2 regions of the Promicromonospora vindobonensis genome follow, and region 1 is predicted to be linked to the other one. Evidence: predicted binding sites of a transcription regulator. Region 1 holds the regulator's gene; the other holds the start of a gene.

Region 1 (14,773 bases):
AGTCGGTGTGGGGCTGGATTCCGCCGTCCCCGGCGCCGGTGTCGCGCTGGCCGTCCCGGGGGGCCTCTTCGAGCTCACCCTGGGGGTGCTGCTGCTCGTTCGCGGCTGGCCTACCCGCGCACCCACGGTCACGCCATCGGTGGCGGCCACGCAATGACCGCTACCACGGTCCAAAGAACCTGGGCTTCGCTCGTTCAACGAACGAACCCGCAGCTCGGTGAGCAACACAAAGGCCGCTGACCAGGTCAAACACCTGGTCAGCGGCCTCCACCACCGAGGATCAGCCGGACTTGCGGCGGAACATCTTCTGCACGGGGCCGGTCGTCTCCGAACCGTGCACCGCGCCGGTGTTCACGTCGCCGGCTGCGGTCCGGTGCTGCGCCGAGTTCTTGCGGTCCAGCGCCTCCTTGAACCGTGCCTTCGCGTCCTTGCTCGGCGCGGTCGGCACCTTGGGCTCCTCTACGCCCTCGGCTTCGACCTCTGCCGCCTCGGCATTGGGCTTCTCGTCCGTCACACCGATCACCTCCTCTTGTTTCGGGGGTCCCTCGATCGGGTCCGTCGCCGCCCAGCCTGCACTACCGCACAACCAGGTGCCAACATTTTTGGGCACGGTCGAGCCGCCCGGCCAGCGGCGCCCGGCCGCGCGGCAGCTCCACGCGGGCCCTCAGGCCTGCGCGGCCGCCCGTTCGGCGCGCTCCGCGCGCAGCGAGGTGATGGCGCTCTCGAAGTCCTCGAGCGAGTCGAACGACTGGTAGACGCTCGCGAACCGCAGATAGGCCACCTCGTCGAGCTCCCGCAGGGGGCCAAGGATCGCGAGGCCCACCTCGTACGCGTCGATCTCCGCGCTACCGTTGCTCCGCAGCGTCTCCTCGACACGCTGGGCCAGGATGGCGAGGTCGTCGTCGCTCACCGGACGCCCCTGGCACGCCTTGCGCACACCAGCCGCGACCTTGTCGCGGCTGAAGGGCTCGGTGGCGCCGGACCGCTTGACCACGGACAGGCTGGCCGTCTCCACGGTGGTGAACCGGCGGTTGCAGTTCGGGCACTGGCGCCGGCGCCGGATCGACAGGCCGTCGTCGGCGGTCCGCGAGTCCACCACGCGCGAGTCAGCATGGCGACAGAACGGGCAGTGCATGCTCACTCCTGCGTGGTCGACCACCGACCGGAGGCCTCCGGTCGCGCCCCGACCGTAAGCGGGCAAACCACCCCCATGCAACATCGCCGCGCCATTTGACGGCGAATTGTGGTCTCTCGTCACTCCTTGGGTAGGAGCAACAGCTCTCCGACCCGCACCGTGCCCGACGACATCTCGTTCAGGTCCTGGAGCCGGGCGACCGCGTGCCGGACGTCCTCGCCCGGCCTCGCGATCTCCGTGGCGTAGCCCCAGAGCGTCTCACCCGGCTGCACCGCGTGCACCCGGACCTCCGTCGGTTCGCCGGGGGAGCTGGCGACGGCGGTCGCACCCCAGGTGATCATCGGCGCGAGCAGGAGCATCGCCAGCAGCACGAGCGCCGCGCGGCCGCGCCTGGTGAGCCGCAGGCCGGCCAGGCCCAGCCGGTCGGCGATCGTGCGCTCCCGGGCCGGCCGGTACGCCGGGGCCGCGGCCGGCCCGGACGCCTGTGCATACGCCCGGCCGTACGGCGGCACGAACGCCTGTCCATACGTCGGGGTGTACTGCCGCAGCGGGATCACGTCCCCCATGGCCCCTCCTCGAAGAGTGACTGAGCTCTTGTCGTTCATACAAGCGTTCGTCGAACGCCCGTACCATTGTGTAGCACGGGACACCGTCCGATGTCGAGACACGCTCGAACATTCGTTTGAGCCGAGCGAGTTTGTGATCTAGAGTGGGTCGCGCATGGGAGAACATTTGTCGGAACGGGAGGGGCACGGGCATGACGGGACGGGACGGGACCAGCGACACGAGAGCCGTCGACACGGCGCTCTCGGGTGTCGCCACGCTGGACGCGCCGGGCGACAAGGCGGTCGCTGACGTACACACGATCTCGCCGACAGACCGCCTCACCGAACGGCAGCGCCTCGTGCTGGACACGATTCGGCAGTCGTTCGAGACGCGGGGCTACCCGCCGTCGATGCGTGAGATCGGCGAGGCCGTCGGGCTGGCCAGCCCGTCGAGCGTCAAGCACCAGCTCCAGATGCTCGAGAAGAAGGGCTTCCTGCGTCGCGACCCGAACCGGCCGCGCGCGATGGAGCTCGTCGAGCCCATGGCCGAGCAGGTCGACAAGCCGACACGCGGCGAGATCCACTGGCCCGAGCCGCGCCGTAGCGGCCAGGTCCACTGGGGTGGCTCGGTGCCCGACGACGCCAGCACCCCGCCGCCGTCGTACGTGCCGCTCGTCGGCCGGATCGCGGCCGGCGGGCCCATCCTTGCCGAGCAGGTCGTCGAGGACGTCTTCCCGCTCCCCCGCCAGCTCGTCGGGGACGGCGAGCTGTTCCTCCTCAAGGTCGCCGGTGACTCGATGGTCGACGCCGCGATCTGCGACGGGGACTGGGTGGTGGTGCGGCGGCAGAACGTTGCCGAGCAGGGCGAGATCGTCGCGGCCATGATCGACGGCGAAGCCACGGTCAAGACGTTCAAGCAGGCGGACGGGCACGTCCTGCTGCTGCCCCAGAACCCGGCCTACGAGCCCATCCCGGGCGACGAGGCGCAGATTCTGGGCCGCGTGGTAGCGGTGCTCCGCAGCCTGTAGGGGCCGGACACGCGCGACGAGAACGGGGTTGTGTTCCTGCTGGGTCTCCAGCGGAGCACAACCCCGTCGTCGTCTCCCCCTGGCCCGTCCTCAGAAGCCGAAGCGCTTCTGGACCGCCCGCACGCTGTCCGCCGAGGTACGCAGGCCGGCCAGCTCCTCGTCGGACATCGGCACCCGCACGTTGTCCGTGACGCCGCGCCGGTCCACGAGTGACGGCACGGACAGGCAGACGTCGCTGATGCCGTGATAGTCGTCCAGCAGCGAGGACACCGGCATGATCCGCCCCTCGTCCTTGAGGACAGCCTCGATGATGCGGGTCCCGGCCAGACCGACGGCGTAGTTGGTCGCCCCCTTGCCCGCGATGATCCGGTACGCCGAGTCGACCACCTCGTGGTGCACCTCCGCGCGCACCGCGCCGTCGATCGGCGGCCTGCCGCCCAGCGGCGCCCAGTCCAGCAGCGGGACACCACCGATAGTCGCGGAGCTCCAGAGCGCGATCTCCGAGTCCCCGTGCTCCCCTGCGATGTACGCGTGCACGTTCCCGACGGCCACACCGCAGCGCTGGGCGAGCACACCACGCAGCCGCGACGAGTCCAGGACGGTGCCGCTGCCGAACAGCTGCTCACGCGACAGACCGGAGATCTTGAGCGCCGCGTAGGTCACGACGTCCACGGGGTTGGTCACCATCAGGTAGGTCGCGTCCGGCGCGACGTCCACCAGCCCGGGCAGGATCTGGTGCATCAGCCCGATGGTCGCCTCGGCGAGGTCGATCCGGGTCTGCCCGGGCTTCTGCTTCGCCCCGGCCGTCACAACGACGACGTCCGCCCCCGCGCACACCGCAACGTCGTCCGAGCCGACCACCTGCGCCTGGGGGGTGAACATCAGACCGTGCTGCAGATCGAGCACCTCCGCCTCGACCTTTGCCCGGTTCACGTCGTGGAGGGCGATCGTCCGGGCCGAGCCCCGGGTGAGCGCGGCGAAGGCGAGGGTCGAGCCGACCGCCCCTGCACCCACTACCGCCAGCTTGGTGGTGCGTGAGCCGGACGGCTGCGCGCCCTGGACGTCCGAGAGGGCTGACATGTGTCCAGGCTATGTGTCGAGCCGCGCCAGCGCGGCGCGGACAAGCGCCGAATCCGTGGTGGGCCAGAACCCGGGCATCGAGCGGGTGAGGAACGAGGCGTACCGCGCGGTCGCGAGGCGTGGGTCCAGGACCGCCACGACACCACGGTCGTCCATGCTCCGCACGAGGCGCCCGGCGCCCTGCGCGAGCAGCAGCGCGGCGTGCTGCGCTGACACCGCCATGAACCCGTTGCCGCCCGCTTGCTCGACGGCCCGTGCGCGGGCCGCCTTGACCGGGTCGTCCGGGCGGGGGAACGGGATGCGGTCGATGAGGACGAGCTGACACGACGGGCCAGGCACGTCGACGCCCTGCCACAGGGACAGCGTGCCGAACAGGCACGCGGCCGGGTCCTCGGCGAACTGGCGCACCAGCGTGGGTAGCTGGTCGTCGCCCTGCGCCAGGATCGGGAAGTCCAGCCGCTCGCGTATGGCCTCGGCGGCCGCGTTCGCCGCACGCCGGGACGAGAACAGGCCGAGCGTACGGCCGCCGGCGGCCGTGATGAGCTCGGCGATCTCGTCGAGCTGCGCCTCCGTCGTCGGCTCGCGGCCGGGCGCCGGCAGGTGCCGCGCCACGTACAGGATGCCCTGGCGGGGGTAGTCGAACGGGCTGCCTGCGTCCAGGCCGCGCCATGGCGGGGCGTCCTCGCCCTTGAGGCCAAGCGTGCCCGCCACCGGCTCGAACGTGCCCCCCAGCGCCAGGGTGGCCGACGTGAACACGCCGGTCGCCTCCCCCAGCAGGTGCATGCGGATCAGGCCGGCGACGTGCAGCGGCGCCGCGTGCAGGCGCGTCACGTTGTCGCCGAACCCGCCCCACCCGTTGTCGGGGCGCGAGCACCACAGCACGTCGGCGGTCGTGTCCTTGAACGCCATGCGTTCGGCCGTCTCGAAGAGCTGCAGCATCGCGCCCTGCGCCATCTTCAGCCCCGGCTCCGGCTGGCCGGCGGCCTGCCCCTTGCCGCCGCCCGTGTCTGGCTTCAGCGTGCTCAGCACCTCCCGCGCCGCGTCCCGTACCGCGCCGACCGCAGCGCGCAGCTCGTCCGGCAGACCGTCGGGGAACCGCTCGGCCGGCGCCGTCACCAGCAGGGTCCCGAGGGCTTGCGCCGCCTGGTCGAGGGCGTCGGTGTTCGTTCCGGTGTGCCGCCGGGCCAGCCGTGCGGCGTTCTCCACCGAGGCCATCGACAGGTCCACCGTGGCGGACGACGTCACCCGGTCCGTGAGCTCGTGCGCCTCGTCGACCACCACGACGTCATGCTCCGGGAGGATGCCCGGGCTGCCGGTCGCCGCGATGCCGAGCATCGCGTGGTTGGTGACCACGACGTCCGCGTCGCGGGAGATGGTGCGTGCCTTGTCCGGGAAGCACTCGGCGAGCATGGGGCACTTGCCGCCCAGGCACTCCATGGCGGTCACGGACACCTGGCGCCAGGCCCGGTCCGGTACGCCCGGCACCAGGTCGTCGCGGTCGCCCGACTCCGTCTCCCCCGCCCACTCGTGCAGCCGGCGGACGTGGTCGGCGAGCGTGGCGCCGTCGTCCTTGCGACGGCCGCGCGCCCCGCCGGACCCCGCCGTGTCCTCGGTCCGCGGGTGGTCCTCGCCGCCGGGCAGGTCGAAGAGCGTCGGCTCGTCGGCGGGGTAGCCGCCGCCGACCTTGTGCACGCACAGGTAGTTGTGCCAGCCCTTGAGCAGCGCGATACGTGGCTCGCGCGGGAGCTGCGGCGCCACCGCCTTGGCCACCAGCGGGAGATCACGTGTGATGACCTGCCGCTGCAGCGCGAGGGTGGCGGTCGAGATGATCACCTTGCTCCCTGCGGCCACCGCGTGCCGGACGGCGGGCACCAGGTAGCCGAGCGACTTACCGGTGCCTGTGCCCGCCTGGACGAGCAGGTGCTCGCCCTTCTCGATGGCCTCGCCGACGGCCACCGCCATCCGGTGCTGGCCGTCCCTGCGCCCACCGCCCAGCTCTCCGACAGCGAGGTCGAGGAGCTCGTCGACGTCGGGGATCCGCTCGTCGGCGGTGGGGGCGGCAGGTGCGTCGGGAAGGCTGGTCACACGTTCGATCCTAGGCCGGGCCACCGACATGCACCCCACGTCGTCCACAGGTGCAGGCCGTCACCCGTCGCGCTACCCCTTGACCGCCCCGCCCAGTCCGGCCCCGCTCAGGAACAGGCGCTGGAAGGCGAGGAACAGGGCGATCGGCAGGACCGTCGAGATCGCGAGCGCCGCGAGGAACACGTCGAGCTCCAGGTAGGGGGCGATGGCGGGCAGCCTGACGGACAGCGGCTGGTTGGCCGGGTCCGGCAGCACCAGCATGGGCCAGAGGTAGTCCTTCCAGGCGGCGATGACGGCGAACACGGAGACGACGCCGAGGATGGGCTTGGACATGGGCAGCACGATGCTCCACAGCAGCCGGAAGGGTCCGGCGCCGTCGACGCGGGCGGCCTCGAAGATCTCGCGGGGCAGGCCGTCGAAGAACCGCTTCACCAGGAGCACGTTGAACGCGCTGGCGCCCATGGGGAGCCAGACCGCCCAGAACGTGTTGAGCAGGCTGACGTGCACGATCGGCACGTCGAGGATGGTCAGGTAGAGCGGCACGAGGAGCACGACGGACGGCACGAACAGCGTCGCCAGCACGAGGGCGAAGATCGCGTTGCCGTACCGCGGCCGCAGCACCGACAGCACGTAGCCGCCGGTGGTGGCGACCAGGATCTGGAAGAACCAGGCGCCCGCCGCGACGATCAGCGTGTTGACGAAGTAGTGGTCGATCTCCGCGCGGTTCCATGCGGTGGCGAGGTTGGCCCAGTCGACGCCGGTGGGGAACAGCCCCAGCGGATCGCGCAGGGTCTCCTGGGTGGGGGTGACGGCGGCCTTCGCGAGCCAGAGGATCGGCCCCAGCCCGACGACGACCAGAGCGGTCAGCAGGCCGCCCTGCAGCACCCAGAGGGAGCCCCGCACGCTCGGCCGACGCCGGTCGTGGGACGACACGATGCCCCGTTCGACGGTCTCCGGGGTGCGCCGGCGGGCGGGGGCCGGGATCCGGACGTTCGCTGCCATGTCAGCTGCTCCAGGGTCGGGTCACGCGGAAGTACACCGCGGAGAGGACGGCAAGGACGCCCGCGAGCATGAGGCTCAGGGCTGTCGCTGCCCCGTAGTTGCCGCCGAGGCTGCTCCCGAAGGCGTAGTCGTAGATCAGCATCAGGATGGTGAGGGTCGCGTTGTTGGGGCCGCCGCCGGTGAAGAGGAACGGTTCGAGGAACACCTGCGAGGTGCCGATGATCTGCAGGATCAGGGTGATGAAGAGGACTCCGCGCAGCTGGGGCAGCGTGACGTGCCAGATCTTGCGCCACACGCCGGCACCGTCCACCTCGGCCGCCTCGTAGAGCTCGGTCCGCACCCCGACGAGTGCGGCGAGGTAGATGATCACGGTCCCGCCGGCCGCCGCCCAGGTCGCTTCGAGGACCAGGGACGGCATGGCGCTGGTGGCGTCCTGCAGCCAGGGGTACGGGCCGAGGCCCACCCATCCGGCGATGGTGTTGAACACGCCGGTGTCGGAGGCGTCGTAGAAGAACTTCCACAGCAGCACGGCCACGACCGGCGGCACGACCACGGGCAGGTAGGCCAGCGCGGAGAACAGGCCCCGCATCCGCCGCACCTCGCTCATCAGCACCGCAGCGGCCAGCGGCAGGGGGTACCCGAAGACGAGCGCGAGCACGGCGAACCACAGGGTGTTCCCGACGGCCTTGCCGAGCAGCGGGTCCTGCAGCACGTACGCGAAGTTGTCGAGACCCACGAACACGGGAGCGGTGACCAGGTTGGTCTCCTGGACGCTCATGACGAGCGCCCGGCCGATCGGGAACCACGAGAACACACCGAACACGAGGATCATCGGCAGGGCGATGACGAGGGTGCTAAGGCCGCCGTCGCGCAGCCATTCCCGGGGCGCGCGGCGGCCGCGCCTGCGGGGCCCGGACGACGACGGCGGTGCGGCCGCCGTCGTCGTCCGGAGCGGGCTGGACAGAGTGGTCATCGTCAGCCGCGGTCGAGCAGGCCCTGGACCTGGGTCTGTGCGTCGGCGAGAAGGGCGTCGATGTCCGCGTTCTCGTCGGTCAGCACCGCCTGGACCACGGGGTCGAGCGCCGCGTACACGTCCTGGGTGGCGACGGCCGGCTCCGGGACGACCGGCTGGTCGAACATCTGCTCGGTCATGGGCGCGAAGTTCTCCAGCGGGACGTTGACGAGGTCCTTGATCCAGCTCTGCTGCTCCTCGTACGTGGCCCGGTCGAAGATCGGCAGGGCCGGCGCGCCGACGGGCTGGTCGGTCTCTGCGGCGACCTCTGCCTCGGCCGTCGCGGCCTCCTGGTCGGTCAACTTGGAGATGTAGTAGAAGTCGATCCACTTCACCGCGGCCGCTTGCTCCGCGTCGGACGCCGCAGAGCTCACCGCGGCGAGCGTGCCGCCACCGAGCGTCCCGGCGTCGTCACCCTCCAGCGGCAGCACCGTCACCCCGTACTCGTCCGGGTTCATCTGGTTCTGGGTGAACAGGTTGGGGTAGTTGGCACCACCTGAGACGTACATGCCGATCTTCCCGGCCGCGAAGTCCTGGTTGATGGTGCCCCAGTCGTACAGGAAGCTGGCGCCCATGGAGTCGTCCTCCCAGCGCATCTCCTGCAGCATCTCGAGGACCGCGACCGTGGCGTCGTTGTCGACGGTGGCGGTCGCCTCCTCACCCTCACCCTCGACGATGCGGCCGCCCAGCGCGTAGGTCTCGGTGGTGAGGATCCAGCCGCCCGTGTTGCTCTGGGTCATGTGGGCGTAGCCGGCCTGGCCGGTCTCGTCCGCGATGGTCTTGGCGGCCTCGCGCACCTCGTCCCACGTCGCGGGCGGGTTGTCCGGGTCGAGCCCGGCCTCCTCGAACAGCGCGCGGTTGTAGTGCAGGCCTTGGTTGTAGGCGGCGATCGGGACCGCCCACATGCCGCCGTCGGCGTCCTGGCCCGCTGCGGCGATCGTGGGGTTGAACTGGTCGGCGTAGGGCAGCTCCGCCACCAGGTCGCTGACGTCGGCGATCTGCTGGCGCTCGATGAGGGCCCGGCCGTCGGTGAACGGGATCGGGAAGACGTCGGGCAGGGTGCCTCCCGCCAGCTCGGCAGCGAACGTCGTGCCGGACCAGGTGAACTCCTTGGTCTCGACCTGGACGTCCGGGTTGGCTTCCTCGAACTGTGCGATGCGCTCGTCGAACGCATCGATCGCCTCCTGTTCGAGGCCTGCGTCGATGGCGACCTCGATCGTCACCGGGCCGGTGGGCTCGGCGGCCGGGTCGTCGGACGAGCCGCAGGCCGTCAGGGTTCCCACGACGGACAGGACGCCCACCAGGGCGAACGCCGATCGCTTCTGTGCTGACTTCATTGTCACTCCTTGGGTCTTGTGCCACCGGGGCGGCACGTCTGGGGATGCACTTCTGGGGTTGGCAGAGCCGGACTTGGCCGAGCCGGGGTTCAGGACGGCAGGTCGAGCCAGACGGCGGTGTCCGGCCCGACGGCGCCGTCGACCGGACCGCTCGCAAGGAGCACCGTGGCCCCTGCGGGCAGCGGGACGGGAGCCGTCCCGAGATTGACGACGCAGGCGAAGCCCGCGCCGCGGGTGAACGCGAGGACGCTGTCGCCCTCGACGCCGAGGTCGAGCCACGCGAGCTCCTCGGTATGCAGGGCCGGGAGGTCGCGCCGCAGGTGCAGCACCTGGCGGTAGAGGCTCAGGGTCGAGCCGGGGTCGCCGTCCTGCGCCTGCACCGAGTAGTCGCGCCAGCCGGTGGGCTGGGGCAGCCAGGGCGCCGCACCACCGTCGGGCCCGAAACCGAGGCTCGTACCCGTGCGGGTCCACGGGAGCGGGACCCGGCAGCCGTCCCGGCCGGGGTCGACGCCCTCCGAGCGGAAGTGCATGGGGTCCTGGATCAGCGACCTCGGCACCTCCGCCTCGGGCAGGCCGAGCTCGTCGCCCTGGTAGACGTACAGGGCGCCGGGCAGCGCGGCGACCAGCAGGGCGGCGGCACGGGCACGGCGCGTGCCCAGCGCGAGGTCGGACGGTGTGCCGAACCGCTTGGCGGCGAAGTCGAAGGACGAGTCCTCGCGGCCGTACCGGGTCACGGGCCGGGTCACGTCGTGGTTCGACAGGACCCAGGTGGCGGGCGCGCCGACCGGGGCGTGCGCCTCGAGGGTCATCCGGATCGACTCGCGCAGCTCCTTCGCGTCCCACGGGCGCGCCATGAAGTCGAAGTTGAACGCCGTGTGCATCTCGTCGGGGCGGAGGTACTGGGCAAAGCGCTCGTGGTCGGCGAGCCACACCTCGCCGACGAGCACGCGCGGCTCGTCGTACGTGTCGGCGACGCGCCGCCAGCCGCGGTAGATGTCGTGGATCTCGTCGCGGTCGAGGTGGGGATGCTCCCCCGGGCCCGCCGCCTCCGGCACCTCCGGGAGAGTGGGGTCCTTGACGATGAGGGCCGCCGAGTCGATCCGGATACCCGCCGCGCCCCGGTCGAACCAGAACCGCAGGACGTCCTCGTGCTCCTGCCGGACGTCGGGGTGGTTCCAGTTCAGGTCCGGCTGCTCCGGGGTGAACAGGTGCAGGTACCACTGGCCCGGCGTGCCGTCGGGGTTCGTGGTCCGCGTCCAGGTCTGCCCCTGGAAGCTCGACACCCAGCCGGTCGGGATCTGCGCCCCGTCGGGACCGTTGCCGTCATGGAACCAGAACCGCTCGCGCTCCGGCGAGCCCGGGCCCGCCGCCAGCGCCGCGCGGAACCACTCGTGCTCCGCGGAGATGTGGTTGGGCACGACGTCGACGACGGTCCGGATGCCCAGCTCGCGGGCCTCGGCGATCAGCGCCTCCGCGTCCTGGAGCGTGCCGAACGCCGGGTCGATCCGGCGGTAGTCGCGCACGTCGTAGCCGCCGTCGGCCAGGGGCGACGCGTACCAGGGCGTGTACCAGATGGCGTCGACGCCCAGGTCGCGGAGGTAGCCGAGCCGGGAGCGGACACCGGCGAGGTCACCGGTGCCGTCGCCGTTCCCGTCCGCGAAGCTGCGGGGGTAGATCTGGTAGATCACGGCGCTGCGCCACCACTCGGGCGCGGCGGGCGGCTCCACTGCAGGCTGGGACGTCGTCGTCATGCAGTGAACCGTAAGTCACATGACAACGAGCGCGCAAGAAGTTGACAGGAAGGTTATCGATTCGCGACAACCTTCACGGCAGCGGTCGACGCCCGCACCACGAGCTCCGGCTCGAAGAGCAGCTCGTCGCGCGGCACGTCGCTGCCGTCGATGAGCGCGGCGAGCAGGTCGACGGCAGCCCGCCCCATCGGCTCGATCGGCTGGCGCACGGTCGTCAGGGCGGGATCGGTGGAGTTCATCAGCGCGGAGTCGTCGAAGCCGACCACCGAGACGTCGGCCGGGCAGGCCAGCCCGGCCCGGCGCACCGCCCGGATCGCGCCGAGGGCCAGCGGGTCGCTGGCGCAGACGATCGCGGTCGCGCCCCGCTCGATCAGCCGGTTGGCCGCCGCCTGGCCGCTCTCCAGGGAGTACTGCGAGTGCACCACCAGGTCGGCGTCGACCGTCAGGGCGTGCCGCTTCGCGAACCGGCGGGCGGCGGCGAGCTTGCGCTCCGACGGGACATGGTCGGCCGGGCCCAGCAGCAGGCCGATCCGCTGGTGCCCGAGCGATGCGACGTGACCCATCGCCTGCTCGATCGCCACCAGATCGTCGGTCGCGACCCGCGGGAAACCGAGGTCCTCTATCGACGCGTTCATGAGCACCACGGGCAGCCCGAGGTCCTCCAGCCGCCGGTAGTGGGAATGGTCGGCCTCCCGCTCGGCGTAGAAGCCGCCGGCGAAGATCACGCCGGACACCTGCTGCTGCAGCAGCAGGTCGATGTACTCGGCCTCTGTGACACCGCCGGCCGTGCGCGTGCAGAGCACGGGGGTGTACCCCTGCTGGGCCAGCGCTCCGCCGATCACCTCGGCGAACGCCGGAAAGATCGGGTTGACGAGCTCGGGCAGGACCAGCCCGACGAGCTTGCCGCGACTGCCCCGCAGCTTGGTGGGCCGCTCGTAGCCCAGCACGTCCAGGGCCGTCAGCACGGCATCCCTGGTGCCCTGCGAGACCCCAGGCTTCCCGTTGAGGACACGGCTGACCGTCGCCTCGCTGACCCCTACCTTCTTCGCCACATCCGCTAACCGTCTCGACATGACGCCGATCCTAGTCGCGGATAACGCAAACCGCTTGCAGGACTTGCGTGCTCCTGCAAGCGGTTTGCGTCTCGGGACGGGTCAGGACGCCGTGGCGACCCGCTGCAGCTCCGTCGCCAGCTGCTCGTCGACGCGCCCACGCAGGTGCGTGCCCGCTGCGACGTGCTCGGTGAGCTCGATGTCGCCGTGCTCGTGCACCCGGTGCACCAGGTCGCCACGCTCGTACGGGACGACGAGGTCGATCTGGATGCCCGGCCGCGGGAGCTCGGCCGCGATCCGGGCACGCAGCTCGGCGATGCCCTCACCGGAGTGCGCCGAGACGACGGCGGTGTGCCGCTCCCTCCGCTGGATCCGGCCCACCACCGTCGGGTCGGCGATGTCGGCCTTGTTCAGCACCACGATCTCGTGAACGTCCCCGAAGGCCGGCACCTCGGCCAGCACCTCGCGGACAGCGGCGATCTGGCCCTCAGGATCCGGGTGGGACGCGTCGACCACGTGGAGCAGGATGTCGGCGTCGCCGACCTCCTCCAGCGTGGACCGGAACGCCTCGACGAGCTGGTGCGGCAGGTGCCGCACGAAGCCGACCGTGTCCGTCAGCGTGTACACGCGGCCGTCCTCGGTCTTGGTGCGTCGCACCGTCGGGTCCAGCGTCGCGAACAGCGCATTCTCGACGAGCACTCCCGCGCCGGTCAGCGCGTTCAGCAGCGAGGACTTGCCCGCGTTCGTGTAGCCGGCGATGGCCACCGCCGGGATCGCGTTGCGCTTACGGCTCAGCCGCTTGGTCTCGCGCGCCGGCTTCATCGCGACGATCTCGCGCCGCAGCTTGGCCATCCGGTTACGGATCCGCCGCCGGTCCAGCTCGATCTTGGTCTCACCGGGGCCACGCGAGCCCATGCCGGCACCCGCGCCACCCACCTGGCCACCGGCCTGGCGGGACATCGAGTCACCCCAGCCGCGCAGGCGCGGCAGGAGGTACTCGAGCTGCGCGAGCTCGACCTGGGCCTTGCCCTCACGGGACTTCGCGTGCTGCGCGAAGATGTCCAGGATCAGGGCCGTACGGTCGACGACCTTGACCTTCACGACGTCCTCCAGCGAGCGGCGCTGGGAGGGAGCGAGCTCGCCGTCGACGATCACCGTGTCGGCGCCGGTCGCCATGACGACCTGTGCCAGCTCGAGGGCCTTGCCGGAGCCCAGGTACGTGCCGGGATCGGGCTTCTGCCGGCGCTGGAGCAGGCCGTCCAGCACCTGGGAGCCAGCCGTCTCGGCGAGCGCCGAGAGCTCGCGCAGCGAGATCTCCGCGTCGCGGGCAGCGTGCTCGCCGCCGCTGAACAGGCCGACGAGCACCACCTTCTCCAGGCGCAGCTGCCGGTACTCGACCTCGGTGACGTCCTCGAGCTCTGTCGACAGCCCGGCCACGCGGCGCAGCGCTGTGCGCTCCTCGAGGTCGAGCTGGTCGCCGTCGGCCTCGGTGTGCACCGTGGCGCCGTCGGCACGTGCGGTCCCCGCCCGAGCGAGAACCCGTGCCACGACATCGTTCGCGATTGCCTGGGCATCTGCCTGGACTGCGCGGAGTTCGGGCGTCTCCTCAGCGGGGAGCTCGGGCTCTGTCGGGGTGTGGGTCATGTACTACCTAACTCTCGGTTGTTCTTGCGTCTGTACAACAAGGATCCCACGGCCGAAAGTCCCGCGGCTATGTCTTTCCCGCACCAATGGCCGCGCCTCCCCCACCGGCGGAACATCTGTGAGCTCATCCGCCCTGCCCACTAGTTCATTAGTCGGGTAATGGACTAGGGTGGCAACGTGTTCGTAGACGAGGGTCCGGCCTTTCAGCGGCTCGCCGCCAGGATCGCGGACGAGATCGTTGCCGGGACGTACCCCGAGGGGACGGCGGTACCGTCGGCCACCGATTTCGCCGTGTTCCACCAGATGAACCCTGCGACGGCGAGCAAGGGCGTCAACCTGCTCGTCGAGATGGGGGCGCTCTACAAGAAGCGAGGGATCGGGATGTTCGTCGCCGACGGCGCGCGCGACCTGCTCCGCTCCCGACGACGCGAAGAGTTCAGGAAGCGGTACATGGAGCCACTCCTGCGGGAGGCGCAGGTGCTCGGTATCGACGTCGCGGAGCTCCATCACATGATCGACGAGAAGCAGGAGGACGAATCATGACGAACGCCATCGACATGCACTCGGCGACCCGGGTGTTCGGGCGCACGACAGCACTCGACGGAGTGAGCTTCTCCGTTCCGGAGGGTTCGATCTGCGGGCTCCTGGGGCGCAACGGAGCGGGGAAGACGACGATCATGTCGATCATCGCCGGGCAGGACCGGCCGACCTCCGGTCGGGTCGAGGTGCTCGGGCACCGGCCCTTCGAGAACGAGTCGGTGCTCTCCCGGGTCAGCTTCGTCCGCGACAACCAGCGGTACCCCGACAACTACCAGCTCCGGCACGTGCTCCGGATCGCCCCGGAGTTCGCCCCGAACTGGAACGAGGACGTCGCGGCCGAGCTCGCGGAGGGGTTCCGCATCCCGACCAGGACGGATATCAAGAAGTTCTCCCGGGGCCAGCTGTCGTCGGTCGCGATCATCCTCGGCCTGGCGTCCCGAGCCGCTGTGACCCTCCTCGACGAGCCGTACCTGGGTCTTGACGTCACCGCACGTGCGTTGTTCCACGACATGCTGCTGCGCGACTACACGGCGCACCCGCGCACCGTGCTCCTGTCCACCCA
Region 2 (14,773 bases), on a different contig from region 1:
CCACCCCCTGCACACGGCGCTCGACGTGCTCGACGACGTCGGGTACGACGCCGTCGCGCTCACCCTCGGGTTCCCGCACCTGGACCCGTTCGCGCCCCTCGCCGGCGACGACGTCACCGCGCTGCGCGACCACCTCCGGCGGATGCGCGGGGGCACGGGCGCCGCAGTGGTGGTGGAGACCGGCACCCGGTACCTGCTGGACCCGCTGCACAAGCACCGGCCGACACTCGTCGACCGGGACGCCGCCCTGCGCATGCGCTTCCTCGAGCGGGCCATCGAGATCGCCGTCGACCTCGACGCGCGCTGCGTCTCGTTCTTCTCGGGGATCCTGCCGCCGGACGCCGTTCCCGCCGACGGCTGGGCCAGGCTGCGCGACCGGCTCCCGGCCCTGGTCGAGTACGCCGGTGAGCGCGGCGTGCGGCTCGCGATCGAGCCCGAGCCGGGCATGCTGGTCGAGACGGTCGACGACGCCCTGCGGCTCCTCGACGACCTCGGCATGCCGCCAGAGCTGGGGATCACCGTCGACGTCGGGCACTGCCTGGTCGTCGAACCCGAAGGGATCGAGGGGGCGCTCCGCGCCGCCGCGCCCTACCTGAGCAACGTCCAGCTCGACGACATGCCCCGCACGCACCACGAGCACCGGCCGTTCGGCGAGGGCAGCATCGACCTCCCGATGGTGCTCGCCACGCTCGCCGACGTCGGCTACACGGGGGTCGCCGCCGTCGAGCTCCCCCGCCACTCCCACGACGCACCCCGGCTCGCCCTCGACAGCCGCACCGCTCTGCTGCGGGCGTGGGCCGCCGTCATCGGAGCGCCGACCGGCGAAAGGACTAGCTCTTGAACACTGACAGCAACGACGACGCCACCGTCGGCGCGGGCGACCAGCCCGGATCGGGCTGGCTCACGGAGGCCCGCGCCGAGATCGCCCGCGACCCGGACAGCATCACCCGGGCCTTCGCGTTCGCCGCCCGCCGGGTGGGCCGCGCGCCACGGCGGCCCGACGTCGACCCGGCCGGCGTCGTCCACGGCACGGTCGACGACGCCGCCAGGGCAGCTCTGGTCGTCGCGCTCGCCGACGCCGTCGGCACCGGCCAGGACCTCGCGGGGCGCCTGGAGTCCCTCTACCGCCAGGGCGACGCGGCCGAGCGGCGCGGGGTGCTGCGTGGCCTGGACGCGCTGACGGACCGGGGCGACCTCGGCCCCGCCGGTACCGGCTCCGACACCGCCACTGCCCCGCTCGTCACCGCGGGCCTCGATCTCGCCGCCGACGCGCTGCGCGCGAACGAGCCGAGCCTCGTCGCGGCCGCCGTCGGCCCGTTCGGTGCCCGGCACCTCGACCAGCACACGTGGCGGCACGCGATCCTCAAGCTCGTCTTCCAGGGTGTGAGCCTGGACGCCGCGAGCGGCCTCGAGGCCCGGACCGACGACGAGCTCGACCGCATGGCGCGCGACTTCGCGGCCGAGCGCCAGGCGGCCGGACGCCCGGTGCCCCCCGATCTTGACCGGCTCACGAGTCCCCCGCTCAGCAGCACCCCGCTCAGCCGCACGAAGGAGTGACGATGCGCATCCTCGACCCGCACATCCACATGACCAGCCGCACCACCGACGACTACGAGGCGATGTACGCCTCGGGGGTGCGCGTCGTCGTCGAGCCCGCGTTCTGGCTGGGCCAGCCCCGCACCGGCGTGGGCTCGTTCACCGACTACTTCGACTCCCTGCTCGGCTGGGAGCGGTTCCGGGCCGCGCAGTTCGGCATCCGGCACCACGCGACCATCGCGCTCAACCCCAAGGAGGCGAACGACCCGCGCTGCCGCGAGGTGCTCGCCGAGATCCCGCGCTACCTCCTCAAGGACGGCGTGGTGGCCGTCGGTGAGGTCGGCTACGACTCGATGACGCCCGAGGAGGACGAGGTCTTCGCCACCCAGCTGCAGATGGCCCGCGAGGCCGAGCTCCCCGTCCTCGTGCACACCCCGCACCGCGACAAGCTCGCCGGGACGCGCAGGACCCTCGACGTCGTGGTCGAGTCCGGCCTGCCGCCCGAGCGGGTCCTGGTGGACCACCTCAACGAGACCAACGTCGCCCTCGTGCGCGACGCCGGGGCGTGGGCAGGGTTCTCGATCTACCCCGACACCAAGATGGACGAGGACCGCATGGTCGCGATCCTGCAGGAGTACGGGACCGAGCGGATGATCGTGAACTCCGCCGCCGACTGGGGCCGGTCCGACCCGCTCAAGACCGCGAAGACCGGGCACGCGATGCTCGCGGCGGGCTTCAGCGAGGACGACGTCGACCAGGTGCTGTGGCGCAACCCCGTCGCGTTCTACGGGCAGTCGGGCAACCTCGTGCTCGACCCGGTACCTGGATTCACCGAGGGCGCCCCGCCCACCCCGGGCGTCGAGTTCGAGGGCTCGTCCGTGCTCCGCGGCGCGCGGGCCTGAGGGGACCGGGATGCTGCTCTCCTACTGCACCAACGTGCACCCCGCCGAGGACCTCGACGGCGTGATCGACCAGCTCGCCCGGTACTCCGGGCCGGTGCGCGAGGCCGCAGGCCTCGACACGCTCGGCGTCGGCCTGTGGCTGCCCGCCGAGGTGGCGCACCGGCTGGACGCCTCCGCGGAGGACCGGGCACGGCTGCGCGCGGCGCTCGCCGAGCACCGGCTCCAGGTGCACACGCTCAACGCCTTCCCGTACGGCGGCTTCCACCGCGAGGTGGTCAAGCTCGCCGTCTACTCCCCCACCTGGGCCGAGCGGGCCCGCCTCGACTACGTGCTGGCGTGCGCCCGCGTGCTGGCGGACCTGCTGCCCGACGGCGCGGCCGGGTCGATCTCGACCCTGCCCCTCGCGTGGCGCGCGCCCTGGACCCGCGCCGACGACGACGAGGCGACCAAGGCCTTCGCCACCCTGTCGGCCGAGCTGCGCGAGCTGGCGCAGCGCACCGGCAGGACCGTGCGCATCGCCGTCGAGCCCGAGCCGGGCTGCGTGCTCGACACGGTGGAGGACGTCGTCTCGTGGCTCGCCGCGCGCACCGGACCCGAGTGGCCGGCCGACCGGCGGATCGACCCCGAGTACATCGGCGTCTGCCTGGACACCTGCCACCTTGCCGTCTCCTTCGCCGACCCTGCGGGCGCCGTCCGCCGGATCACGGACGCCGGCCTGCGTGTCGTCAAGGTGCAGGCGTCCGCCGCGTTGGAGGTCGCCGACCTGTCCGCACCGGGTGCCCGCGACGCCGTCGGCCGGTTCGTGGAGCAGCGCTACCTGCACCAGGTGCGCGAGCTGACGGCGTCGGGCGACGTCCTGGCCTCGGACGACCTGCCGGTCGCGCTCGGGGACGCCGACCGCCGTCCTGGCCTGCCGGGCGAGGGGCCGTGGCGCGTGCACTTCCACGTGCCGCTGCACCACGAGCCCGCTGCGCCGCTGGCGGCGACGACCGAGGTGCTGCGCGACGCCGTCGCCGCGGTCCGGGCCGCACCGCACGGCGCCGAGGCACACCTCGACGTCGAGACGTACACGTGGTCGGTGCTGCCGGACGGTGTGGACGGGGGCCCGCGAGGCGGCGTGCAGGGTGAGGCCGGCCTGGTCGCCGGGATCGCGGCGGAGCTGCGGTGGGCCAGGAAGCACCTGCTGACCGGCCCTGCGGCCACGACCAGCTCCACCTCCGCCACCACCGCCCCAGCCACCACCACGGAAGGAGTCGACGCATGAGGCCTGTCCTGCTGCTCGACGTCGTCGGGCTCACCGCCCGTGCTCTCGCCCAGATGCCCCGCCTCCGCCGGCTCGCCGCCGGCGGCTGGCAGTCCGAGCTCGCCACCGTGCTGCCCGCCGTGACCTGCAGCGTGCAGTCGACGATGCTCACGGGCCTGATGCCTGCGGAGCACGGGATCGTCGGGAACGGCTGGTACTTCCGCGAGCTGGGCGACGTCTACCTCTGGCGCCAGCACAACAAGCTCGTCGCGGGCGAGAAGGTCTGGGAGACCGCTCGCCGGCGCGACGCGGCGTACCAGGCCGACAACGTGTGCTGGTGGTACGCGATGGGCATGACCACCGACCTCACGATCACTCCCCGGCCGATCTACCACGCCGACGGCCGCAAGTCGCCGGACGGGTACATCCGGCCGGCCGCCATGCACGACGACCTGGTGGGCCGGTTCGGCGACTTCCCGCTGTTCCAGTACTGGGGCCCGACCGCCTCGATCGCGTCCACCCAGTGGATCGTGAACGTGACCCGGCACCTGCTGCGCACCCGGAAGTCCCAGCTCACGACGGCGTACGTGCCGCACCTCGACTACGACCTGCAGCGCTTCGGGCCGAACTCGCCCGAGGCCGACCGGGCCGCGGCAGAGCTCGACGTCGCGCTGACGCCCCTGCTCGACGACGCGGAGGCGGCGGGCGTCACCGTCGTCGCGGTCTCGGAGTACGGCATCGGGCCCGCGAACCAGCCGGTGGACATCAACCGGCTGCTGCGGCGCGAGGGCTATCTCGAGGTCTACACCCAGGACGGCCGCGAGCAGCTCGACCCGTGGACGTCTCGCGCGTTCGCCGTCGCCGACCACCAGGTGGCGCACGTGTACGTCGACGACCCGTCGGACGTGACCCGGGTGGCGGACCTGCTGCGCGGCGTGCCCGGCGTCGACGAGGTGCTCGACCGCGAGGCGCAGGCAAAGTACGGCCTGGACCACGAGCGGGCGGGCGAGCTGGTCGTCGTCGCCGAGCCGGGTGCGTGGTTCACGTACTACTACTGGCTCGACGACGACCGTGCGCCCGAGTTCGCACGAGGCGTCGACATCCACCGCAAGCCGGGCTACGACCCCGCCGAGCTGTTCTTCAACCCCGCCGACCCGCTCGCCAAGGCGAAGGCGGGCATGAACCTGGTGCGCAAGAAGCTGGGCCTGCGGTACGCGATGAGCACCACCCCGCTCGACGCGTCGTACGTGCGCGGGACGCACGGTCGCCTGCCCGACTCGTCGGCGGACACTCCGCTCGTGCTGTGCTCGGACTCGGAGGTGCCGTCGTCCGTCGCCTCCTGGGTCGACGACGACACCGGCCAGGTCCCTGCCACCGCCGTCAAGAACCTGGTGCTGGACCTGCAGGGCGTCCGCTGACCCTTCGTCGTGGGCGTGACCATAGCGCCTGAAGCGGGCACGTAGACGCAACGGTCGCGCCCACAACGAAGACGTGGTGGAGTGGACATAGGGCTCACAACCGGGAGGTACCGCGATGAGCGACCCGAACCGCCCCTATGACGCCGACTACGGGGAACAGCCGCCGCCGGCCTACCCGCCGCCGGCCCAGACCCCGGGCACCCCGACCCAACCCGTGGGGCAGACGCCGGACGGCGCGGCCGTCCAGCCCGTCACGTCCGGCACCGAGAACCCACGCCTGGGCCTGGAGGTAGGCCGGTTCTGGGCCGGAGCGCTGGCGACGACCCTCGTGGCAGCCCTGATCGGGCTGGCCGCCGAGTTCATCCTCGAGGAGGTCCTGAACCTCGAGATCCAGGCGCAGGCCGACCTGTTCGGCACCGGCTCCGACCTGCTGGCCTGGGTCGTGGCGGGCGCGCTCTTCGCGCTCGCGGCGGCGGCCGTGCTCTACCTGCTCGTGATGAGCACGCCGCGGCCCCGGTCGTTCTTCGGCTGGGTCGTCGCCCTCGCCACGGTGATCCTCGCCGCGGTGCCCTTCGCGGGCCAGTTCGAGCTGATCCCGGCCATCCTCGCCGCGATCGTCTGGATCGTCATCGGCTCAGCGGTCTACTCCCTGCTCACCGGAACCCTGAGCCGCACGGTGGTGCGCCGCACGCCCTGACCGCCCACCCCGGTCGTTGAGTGCTGGGTATGTGTTGCTCTGCCGCAGAGTCCAACAAACATCCAGCACTCAACGCTCGGGGAAGGTCAGGCGGGGGCGCCTGTCAGGGTGCTTCCAGTCTTCGTGAGGGTGTACCGCACGGTCTCCCCGCTCCAGAAGTGGAACGTCAGGTGGACCGTCCCGTCGTTCACCTCGGCGAAGAACTCCGGGGTCAGCGTGATGGCCCCGGCGGCGTAGTCCGGCGCGAACGTCACGTCGAACTCCTTGTACGACGTCCAGCTCTGCGGCCCCGCGTTGGACCCGTCCGCGTACCGCGCCTCCATCGTCGCGAGCAGGTCGCCCGTGAACGACGTCGGGATCGCGAACGCCGCCGTCGTGCCAGAGGCGTCTCGCAGCACCGGCGTCTCCTGGTTGATCACCCGGACCGTCCAGGGCACCCCGCCGGAGAACCGGACCACCAGCTCGCCGGCCGGTCCCGGCGTCCGGTCACCTGCGAGCCGCTCCAGCAGCGCGGCGGACAGCGTGAGCTCGTCACCGGTGAGGGCGTAGTCGGCCCCTGCGGCCAGCTCCGCGCCGTCGTGCAGGAGCGCTTCGACGCTGGTCCCGTTCGGTTCGAGCGTCAGGTTCTGTGCGCCGACGGCGCCCGATGCTGGCACGAACACCAGGTCGGACGACGCCGTCCCGGAGCGCTCGGTCCAGCTCGACGAGATCTGCTCGAACAGCGCGGGGTCCTGCCAGGTGTGGGCCGTGCGGTCGAGGTGCTGCCCGTTGTCCCAGAGCATCGTCGTGATGCCACGCTCGCGCGCCGCGTACCCGAGGTACTCGAAGAACTTGAGCTTCTCGCCCTGCTCGACGGTCCCCGTGTGCCGGTCGAACCCGAGCAGCCCGTACTCCCCCAGGAGCACCGGCACGCCGCGGGCGACGAACGCCGCGTGCACCCGGTCGAACGTGTCCGTGACGTCCTGCCGCACCTCGGCGTCGAACCGGGTGTACCCGGCGATGTTCACGCTGAACGGCCAGAACCCGTAGTAGTGCACCGTCGCGATGAGGTGCGGGTCGTCCAGGGCGGCGATCTGGGTGGCCAGCGCGTCGATCTTGGCCGGCTCGGACCCGGTGTTCAGCGTGGGGAGCACGAGCGGCCGGGTGGCGTTCCCGCCGCCCGAGCCGCGCACGACGGCGTGGAACACGTCGTTGAGCTCGGCCAGCAGCTCGAGGTCCGCCGCCTCGCCAGAGCTGCCGGTGAACTGCGGCTCGTTGACGCTCTCGAACAGCAGCCGGCCGCCGGAGTCCCTGAACCGGTCGGCGATCTGGGTCCAGGTGTCGGTGTAGCGGTCGAGCACCGCGTCGTGGTCGGTGGGCATCGTGTTGACCCACTGCCAGGAGTCGTGGTGGAGGTTGATCAGCACGTAGAAGCCGTCCTCCAGCGCCCAGCCCACCACCTCCTCGACCCGGTCGAGGTAGGCCTGGTCGATGGCGTGGTCCGGCGCGCCGCCCTGGTGCTGACCCCACGTGACGGGGATCCGGATGCTGTTGAACCCCTGGGCGCGGACCTGGTCCAGGAGCTCCTCGGTCACTCGCGGGTTGCCCCACGACGTCTCGTCGGCGCCGGTCGCGTCGAAGCTGTTGCCCAGGTTCCAGCCGGGCTGCATGTCGGCGGCGATGTCCGCGACCTTCGCCGTGCCGTGCCTGGCCTTGTGGTGGTGCGTGCTGTGGTCCTGGTGCCGGTCGCGGAGCGCGGCGATGCCTCCGGGTTCGGGACCGCTGGTGGTTCCGGCGCCGGCCGCCGGAGCGACCGGGGCGAGCGTGAGTGCGAGGCCGGCGACGATGCCGGCCAGGGTGCGCGCAGTTCTCTGCATGACGAGGCCCTTCTCGTGTGCACCTGTGGGAACGCTCCCATGCTCGGGTTGCCCCCGGGTGAAGTCAAGGTGCGGAGGCAATCGCTTTCCGTCAGTTGTCGCTCCAGAACTGGGCGCAGGGCAGGCCGACGTTCTAGCGGCCGACGGCTGGGTTCGCTCGTTCTTACGCGGGCGGCAGAAGACCAGGCGCGCACCAGTGACCCGGAGTAGGGTCGGAATCGAACAAACGTCGGACGGATTGACGCCGTTGGCCCGGTCTTATTGACTGAACGGTCGAGTGAGGGAGGTGCACCAGTATGGGTGAGGGAATGTACGACGACGGCATCGCCGGCGGGCTCCTGGCCGACCCGCTCCGGGACGACGGTTGGCAGTTGCCTCCCGGTGTGGCACCGGACGATCTGGCTGACGCGGTCGGGCCGGACTGGCCGCCGGACTCGGTGCCGATCGCACTGTGGCCGGTCGAGACTCTGCGGCGAGCACTGACCGAGGCACCGGGTGCGCAGCTGGCTCGTGTGGTTGCCGAGACCGTGGACCGGGCGACCGAGCTGGATCCCGACCGGTTGGCAGAGCTGTCCGATGACGCCCTGGGTGACCTGGTGGTCGCCTGTGGGCGGATGCAGTCCTGGATGGCGGGTGTCCAGGCTCGCGTCGTGGCCGAACGCTCCACGAGGGAGTCGCACGCCCTCGCGCACAACTCGCTGGTCGGACAGGTCACCGGCGAGCTGGTGGTCACCGAGCCGGAAGCGGTCGATGTGGTGGTGCGGGCCGAGTCCGGTGCCCGGCACCCGAGCGTGATCGCTGCACTGGTCGCGGGGCGGATCGACGTGCGCAGGGCGCAGGTCCTGCTGCGCTCGGCATCGCAGCTGACCGTGGCTGAGCGGACCGAGGCGATCGAGCGGCTCCTTCCTCAGGCACCCCGGCGCACGTGGAAGTGGCTGCAGACCCGGATGCTCGCGTTCGCCAAGGCCCGTCATGGCGCAGCGCAGACCGCGAAGACGGAGGCCCAACGTCGGTGCGTGCAGCTGGACCGGGCGGAGAACGACATGGGCTGGCTCTCCGCCTACCTGCCCGCGGCGGACGCCGCTGCGGTGTGGGGTGTGGTGGACGACATGGCCCACCAGCTACGCCACGCCACCGGTGAGGACCGCACCCTCGGGCAGCTACGCGCGGACTCCCTGACCGGAATCATCACCGGCCGCCTCCTCCCCGCCGACCGCTTCACCGTCCCCGGGACCACCACCGAGCCGTCTACCGAGCCTTCGACCGAGCTCGCTACCGAGACCCGCGAGAACGCCGCAGACGGCCCCTCGACCGGCTACGCCGAGGGCGGGACGAGCAGCGGGAGCAGCGGTGGAACGGATGGTGGGAACACCCGGGCGTGCACGTGTGGTGGCCGCATACCCGGGCAGGAGATCGTGCGGCCTGTGCGGATCGTGCCGACCCGCCCGGTCGTGCGAGTCACCATCCCCGCCAGCGCGCTGCTCGGCCTCGACCAGGCGCCCGGACACCTGGACGGATACGGCCCCGTCCCGGCCGAGACCGCCCGCATCATCGCGACCGACGCCACGTGGCAACGCCTGCTGACCGACCCGGTCACTGGGATCCTGACCGACTACTCCACCACGACCTATCAGCCTGGCAAGGTGCTGCGGGCCGCGGTCGAAGCCAGGGACGGGACCTGCACCTTCCTGTGGGGCTGCGACCTACCGGCGAGCCGCTGCGACCTCGACCACATCCAACCCTTCGACCACAAGGACAAGAACAACCAGGGAGGCGAGAACAGGAGCAGGAACGGAGACGATCATCGGGGACAGACCAACGCCGACAACCTGCACACCCTGTGCCGCAAGCACCACCTGCTCAAGACCCACGCCGGCTGGGGCATCGTCCGCGACCCCCTCACCGGCGTCACGACCTGGACCACCCCCACCGGCCGCACCCACACCCGACCACCCACCGTCCTGGACACCCACATCGACCTCGACCACATCGACCCCGACACCAGCCACGACCTCACCCTGCACGCCCTGACCGGCCAACGGCTCCCACGCCAGTACGCCACCACCACACCCGACACCACACCCACCAGCCCGACCGTCCCGCCCGACCTCGACGAACCACCCTTCTAGGCGAGCCCCGCGTCGCGCGCCGCGATCGCCGCCTGGAGGCGGGACGTCACACCGAGCTTGGCGAGCACGCGCGACACATGGGTCTTCGCGGTGGCCTCGCTGATCATCAGCTCGGCGGCGAGCTGAGAGTTCGACAGGCCGCAGCCGAGGCCGGCGAGCACGTCGCGCTCCCTCGGCGTCAGGTCGGCGGGCAGTGACCGTGCCGGGCCGGCGCGGGTGCCGCCGCCGTTCCGCTCTTGGGGCGCCGACAGCTCCGCGATGAGCCGCCGGGTGACCTCCGGCGCCACCACGCCGTCACCGGCCGCGACATGGCGTACGGCATCCACCAGCGCCGTCGTCTCGGCGGTCTTCAGGAGGAACCCCGCCGCCCCGGCCCGCAGGGAACCGAACACGTACTCGTCCAGGTCGAACGTCGTCAGCACCAGGACCTCCGACAGCCCTTCCTCGACGATCTGCCGGGTGGCGGTCACGCCGTCGGTCCCTGGCATGCGGACGTCCATGAGCACGACGTCGGGGCGCAGCGCCCGCGCGTTCGCGACCGCCACCGCGCCGTCACCGGCCTCGCCGATCACCTCGATGTCGTCGGCCGTCGCGAGGAGCATGCGCAGGCCGGCACGGATCGCCGCGTGGTCGTCGGCGAGCAGGACGCGGATCATGCGTGGAGCCCCGGCGCCCGGCCGTCCGACGGAACACGTTCGGGCAGTCCTGGGGCCATGTCGGCGCGGTCCGGCAGCGGCAGAGCCGCGCGCACACGCCAGCCGCCGGCCGCAGCTCCGGTCCCGGGCCTCAACCCGGGACCGGGCTCGGGACCCGCCTCGAACGTCCCGCCGAGGGACTCGACGCGCTCGCGCATCGACAGGAGCCCGAGCCCGGCACCACCGACATCGGCCTGGTCCGGGGCGTCGCCGGGACGCACACCGTCGTCGTACACCTCGAGCTCCAGGGAGTCGCCCGCCGCGACACGAAGCTCCGCGCGGCCGCCACCGTGCTTGAGCACGTTCGTGAGGGACTCCCGCACGACCCGGTACACCGCGTGGTCGACGGCCGCGGGCAAGGTCGTGTCGCCGGCCAGCACGCCGTCGGCATCGGTCACGTGGAGCTCGAGACCTGCGAGCCGCACCTGCTCCAGCACGGGGGTCAGCTGAGCGACGCGCGGCGCGGCCAACAGATCCGGACCGCCCGTGCCGGAGGACGTCCCGCCGTCCACCGACGCCTCGCCGTGTGCCCGCCCACCCTGCCCGGTCTCGGCGGAGAGCACCCGGATCATGGCCTGCATGTCCTGCAGCGAGGCCAGGCTCTCGGCGCGGATGCTGCGCAGTGCCGCCCGGTCGCGCTCCGCCTCCGCGGCGCCCGCCAGCGCAGCGCCCGAGGTGATGGTGATCGCGGACAGGTGCGAGGCGACGACGTCGTGCAGATCGCGGGCGACGGTGGTGCGCTCGGCGCGGACCGCGTCGTGCCTGGCCGCCTCGGCGAGACGGAGGAGCGCTTGGCTGCGCTCCCGCTCGAGACGTCCCCGTTCGTATGCCGCCGCGGTCAGCTCCCGGCCCTGTCGCACGTTGCCGCCCCACCACATGGGCATGACCAGGAGCGTGGCGAGCTGGAGTCCGGAGAGGACGGCGGCGCGGAGATCATTGCTCAGCACGCCGATGACGATCATCAGCGTGAGCGAGGCCAGGGTGGTGCCCACGGCGGTGATCCGCCGTGCCACCGGCCGGCCGTGCAGGTGGACCGAGTACAGGGACTCCCACACGACCACGAACAGGCCGACGCTCCCGCCGAGCGCGATGTCGGCGCCGAGCGCGACGGTGGCGACCGCGAGCGCCACGAGCGGCCGCGTCCGCCGCCAGATCAGTGCGGTGCTGCCGACGACGGCGGGCACGGCGAACCACCAGGAGGGCATGTTCGCCGGTCCGTCCCAGGTGATCCTGACGAGGCCCAGGGCGTCGAGCGCCAGCGCGATCAGGAGCAGGACGCCCGCCGTGATGACATCGCCGCGCCGGTTCTCGGCCGTGTAGGCCTTCGAGACAGACGCGAACAGGTCGGGCGCACGGAGCATGCCCCCATCTCAGCACGGCGGGGCGCAGCCTGGGTCATCCGAAAGATGTACCCGGATTCGGCGGTTCGGCGGATGTCCCCTGCCGAGGCCTGCACCAGGCTTGGTCGCATGGACTTCCTCTCCGCCGAGCTCGCCGGTGCCGCACTGATCGGCGCCCTGGCCGTGCTCGCGCTCATCGACTCCACAAGCTTCGGGACCCTGCTCATCCCCGTGTGGCTACTCATGTCGCCCGGACGCGTCCGGGTGGGGCGGATGCTGCTCTACCTGGGATCGATCGCGGGGTTCTATGCCCTGGTCGGGTTGGCGATCCTGCTGGGGGCCGGTGCGCTGAGCGACACGCTCAGCACCCTGTCCAGCAACCGCGCGTTCCTGATCGTGCAGCTCGTGGTCGGCGTGGGGCTGTTCGCGTGGAGCTTCAAGCTGGAGCCCGTCGGTGGCCGTAAGCGCACCGAGCCGACGGCGGCAGCCATGCCGTCGGGGGCTCCGACGCCGGGAGCGGCCGGGGCAGCGGGTGACACCGCGGCGGAGCCGGTCCGGCCAGGTCGGCTGAGCCGGTGGCGCGAGCGGGTGCTCAGCAGTGAGTCGGGCAGCGGTTCGGCCTTGGCGCTGCTGGCGATCGGGGCCGGCCTCGTGGAGGTCGCGTCGATGCTCCCCTACCTCGCCGCGCTCGGCCTGATCGGTACGCAGGGGCCCGACTGGCCGACGTCGGGCCTCTGGGTCCTCGGGTACTGCCTGGTGATGATCGCGCCGGCCCTCGTGCTGCTGGCGGCACGGGTGTTCGCGGCGCGGCTCGTGGAGCGTCCGCTCGGGCGGCTGGACAGGTGGCTCACGAAGAACGCCGCGAGCACCACGGCGTGGGTCGTCGGGATCGTGGGGTTCCTCGTCGCCCGCGACGCGATCGGCCGGCTCTGGGGCTGAGGTCTCCCCCACAGCCGACATCGGTCCGTTGCCCTGAGACCGGTCCATCGATGGACCGATCTCAGGGCAACGGACCGATGTCGTCCGGCGGCAGGACGGGTCAGGCCAGGCGGCGCATCCAGCCGTGCCGGTCCTCGGCGCGGCCGTACTGGATGTCGGTGAGCTCCTGACGGATCGCCATCGTCAGCTCACCCGGCTCGCCACCGTTGATCTCGTGGTCGAACGTCGCCCCGGCAAGCCGCCCCACCGGCGTCACGACGGCGGCGGTACCGCAGGCGAAGAACTCCTTGATCTTCCCGGACTCCAGGCCGGACGCGACCTCCGCGAGCGGGATCCGTCGCTCCACCACGTCGTACCCGCGGTCGGCTGCGAGCCGCAGCACCGAGGTGCGCGTGATGCCCTCAAGGATCGAGCCGAGCTCCGGCGTGTGCAGCGTCCCGTCGTCCATCACGAGGAACACGTTCATGCCGCCGAGCTCTTCGAGGTAGGTGCTGGTGGCCGCGTCGAGGAAGCAGACCTGGTCGAAGCCATCCTTCTGCGCCTGGAGCTGCGGCAGCAGGCTCGCGGCGTAGTTGCCGCCGAACTTCGCGTCGCCGGTACCTCCGGGCGGCCCTGCCCGGTGGTACTGCTCCGACACGTAGATGGACACCGGCCGCACGCCGCCCGCGAAGTACGGGCCGACCGGCGAGGCGATCACCAGGTACTCGACCTCGAGCGCGGGACGCACGCCGAGGAACGCCTCCGACGCGAACATGAAGGGCCGCAGGTAGAGGGACGAGTCCTCGCCGTCGGGCACCCAGCTGATGTCCGTGCGGACGAGGGCGGCAAGCGACCCGATGAAGTCGTCCACGCTGAGCGCGGGCAGCGCCAGCCGGTGCGCCGAGCGGGCGAACCGCGCGGCGTTCTGGTCGGGACGGAACGTCCAGATCGAGCCGTCCGCGTGCTTGTAGGCCTTGAGGCCCTCGAAGATCTCCTGCGCGTAGTGCAGCACTGCCGTCGCGGGGTCGAGCTGCAGCGGGCCGTACTTCTCGATCCGCCGGTCCTTCCAGCCGTCGGCGCTGGTCCAGGAGACCCGCGCCATGTGGTCCGTGAACACCGTCCCGAACTTCGGAGCACGGAGCGCCTCGGCGCGCTCGGCGTCCGGCGTCGGCACGTCGGTGGGCCGCACGTCGAAGAGCGCGACCAGGTCTTCGAGCCGGGCCGGGAGGATGGGATCCGTCGTTGTTGTCATGTCGATGCCTTTCACCGGAATGCTGTTGTCAGTCTTCCACGCCCGGCAAGGCAGGTGGAGCATTCCGTGCCGGGCGCCTGCCCCGGACGGCCTTCGACGTACGACGGCGGCGCCCGGGATCGGTCTGCGTGACCCGGGCGCCGCCGTCGTACAGCGGGCTACTCGGTCACGCGGGCCGCAATATCGCGGCCTACCTGGTCGGTGGTGCGTACGGCGTCACCGCGCGTCGCGAGGTCCTCTGCGACGGCGTCGTGGACCCGAGCGGACTCGGCCGCGAAGCCGAGGTGGTCCAGCAGGAGGGCGACCGAGAGGATGGTCGCCGTCGGGTCGGCCTTGCCCTGGCCCGCGATGTCGGGGGCCGAGCCGTGCACCGGCTCGAACATCGACGGTGCGGTGCGGTCGGGGTTGATGTTGGCCGACGCCGCCAGGCCGATGCCGCCGCTGATCGCGGCGGCCTGGTCGGTGAGGATGTCACCGAAGAGGTTGTCCGTCACGATCACGTCGAACCTGCTCGGGTTGGTCGTGAGGTAGATCGTCGCGGCGTCCACGTGCGCGTAGTCGGTGGTGACGTCGGGGAACTCGGCGTTCACCGCCTCGACCGTGCGCCGCCACAGGTGGCCGGCGTGGACGAGCACGTTGTGCTTGTGCACCAGCGTGAGGTGCTTGCGCTCGCGGGCGCTGGCCCGGGTGAAGGCGTCACGGACCACGCGCTCGACGCCGAACGCGGTGTTGACGCTCACCTCGGTGGCGATCTCGTGCGGGGTACCGACGCGCAGCGCGCCGCCGT

What was found. Region 1 encodes LexA, which represses DNA repair genes until DNA is damaged. Its sites were predicted from a motif close to TCGAACANNTGTTCGA; they were not measured.
Region 2: a site for LexA is predicted at 7,871-7,886, ahead of ACFS27_RS05645 (HNH endonuclease signature motif containing protein). Genes of this name have one in related genera too.

Annotation. Positions count from the first base shown of each region.
Region 1 covers NZ_JBHUOG010000002.1:1,784,535-1,799,307, forward strand. Annotated here, with positions in the region: gene ACFS27_RS21215 (DUF4386 domain-containing protein) at 1-157, shown strand, start outside; gene ACFS27_RS21220 (DUF5302 domain-containing protein) at 281-514, opposite strand; gene nrdR (transcriptional regulator NrdR) at 665-1,135, opposite strand; gene ACFS27_RS21230 (LysM peptidoglycan-binding domain-containing protein) at 1,255-1,701, opposite strand; gene lexA (transcriptional repressor LexA) at 1,893-2,708, shown strand; gene ACFS27_RS21240 (L-lactate dehydrogenase) at 2,799-3,788, opposite strand; gene ACFS27_RS21245 (ATP-dependent DNA helicase) at 3,798-5,903, opposite strand; gene ACFS27_RS21250 (carbohydrate ABC transporter permease) at 5,946-6,875, opposite strand; gene ACFS27_RS21255 (carbohydrate ABC transporter permease) at 6,877-7,848, opposite strand; gene ACFS27_RS21260 (ABC transporter substrate-binding protein) at 7,851-9,224, opposite strand; gene ACFS27_RS21265 (glycoside hydrolase family 13 protein) at 9,314-10,975, opposite strand; gene ACFS27_RS21270 (LacI family DNA-binding transcriptional regulator) at 11,029-12,048, opposite strand; gene hflX (GTPase HflX) at 12,130-13,671, opposite strand; gene ACFS27_RS21280 (GntR family transcriptional regulator) at 13,849-14,214, shown strand; gene ACFS27_RS21285 (ABC transporter ATP-binding protein) at 14,211-14,773, shown strand, end outside.
Region 2 covers NZ_JBHUOG010000001.1:1,192,581-1,207,353, forward strand. Annotated here, with positions in the region: gene ACFS27_RS05610 (sugar phosphate isomerase/epimerase family protein) at 1-841, shown strand, start outside; gene ACFS27_RS05615 (EboA domain-containing protein) at 838-1,557, shown strand; gene ACFS27_RS05620 (TatD family hydrolase) at 1,560-2,438, shown strand; gene eboE (metabolite traffic protein EboE) at 2,449-3,702, shown strand; gene ACFS27_RS05630 (alkaline phosphatase family protein) at 3,699-5,099, shown strand; gene ACFS27_RS05635 (hypothetical protein) at 5,215-5,796, shown strand; gene ACFS27_RS05640 (cellulase family glycosylhydrolase) at 5,883-7,652, opposite strand; gene ACFS27_RS05645 (HNH endonuclease signature motif containing protein) at 7,949-9,781, shown strand; gene ACFS27_RS05650 (response regulator) at 9,778-10,437, opposite strand; gene ACFS27_RS05655 (sensor histidine kinase) at 10,434-11,837, opposite strand; gene ACFS27_RS05660 (GAP family protein) at 11,946-12,755, shown strand; gene ACFS27_RS05665 (branched-chain amino acid aminotransferase) at 12,856-13,986, opposite strand; gene ACFS27_RS05670 (3-isopropylmalate dehydrogenase) at 14,145-14,773, opposite strand, start outside.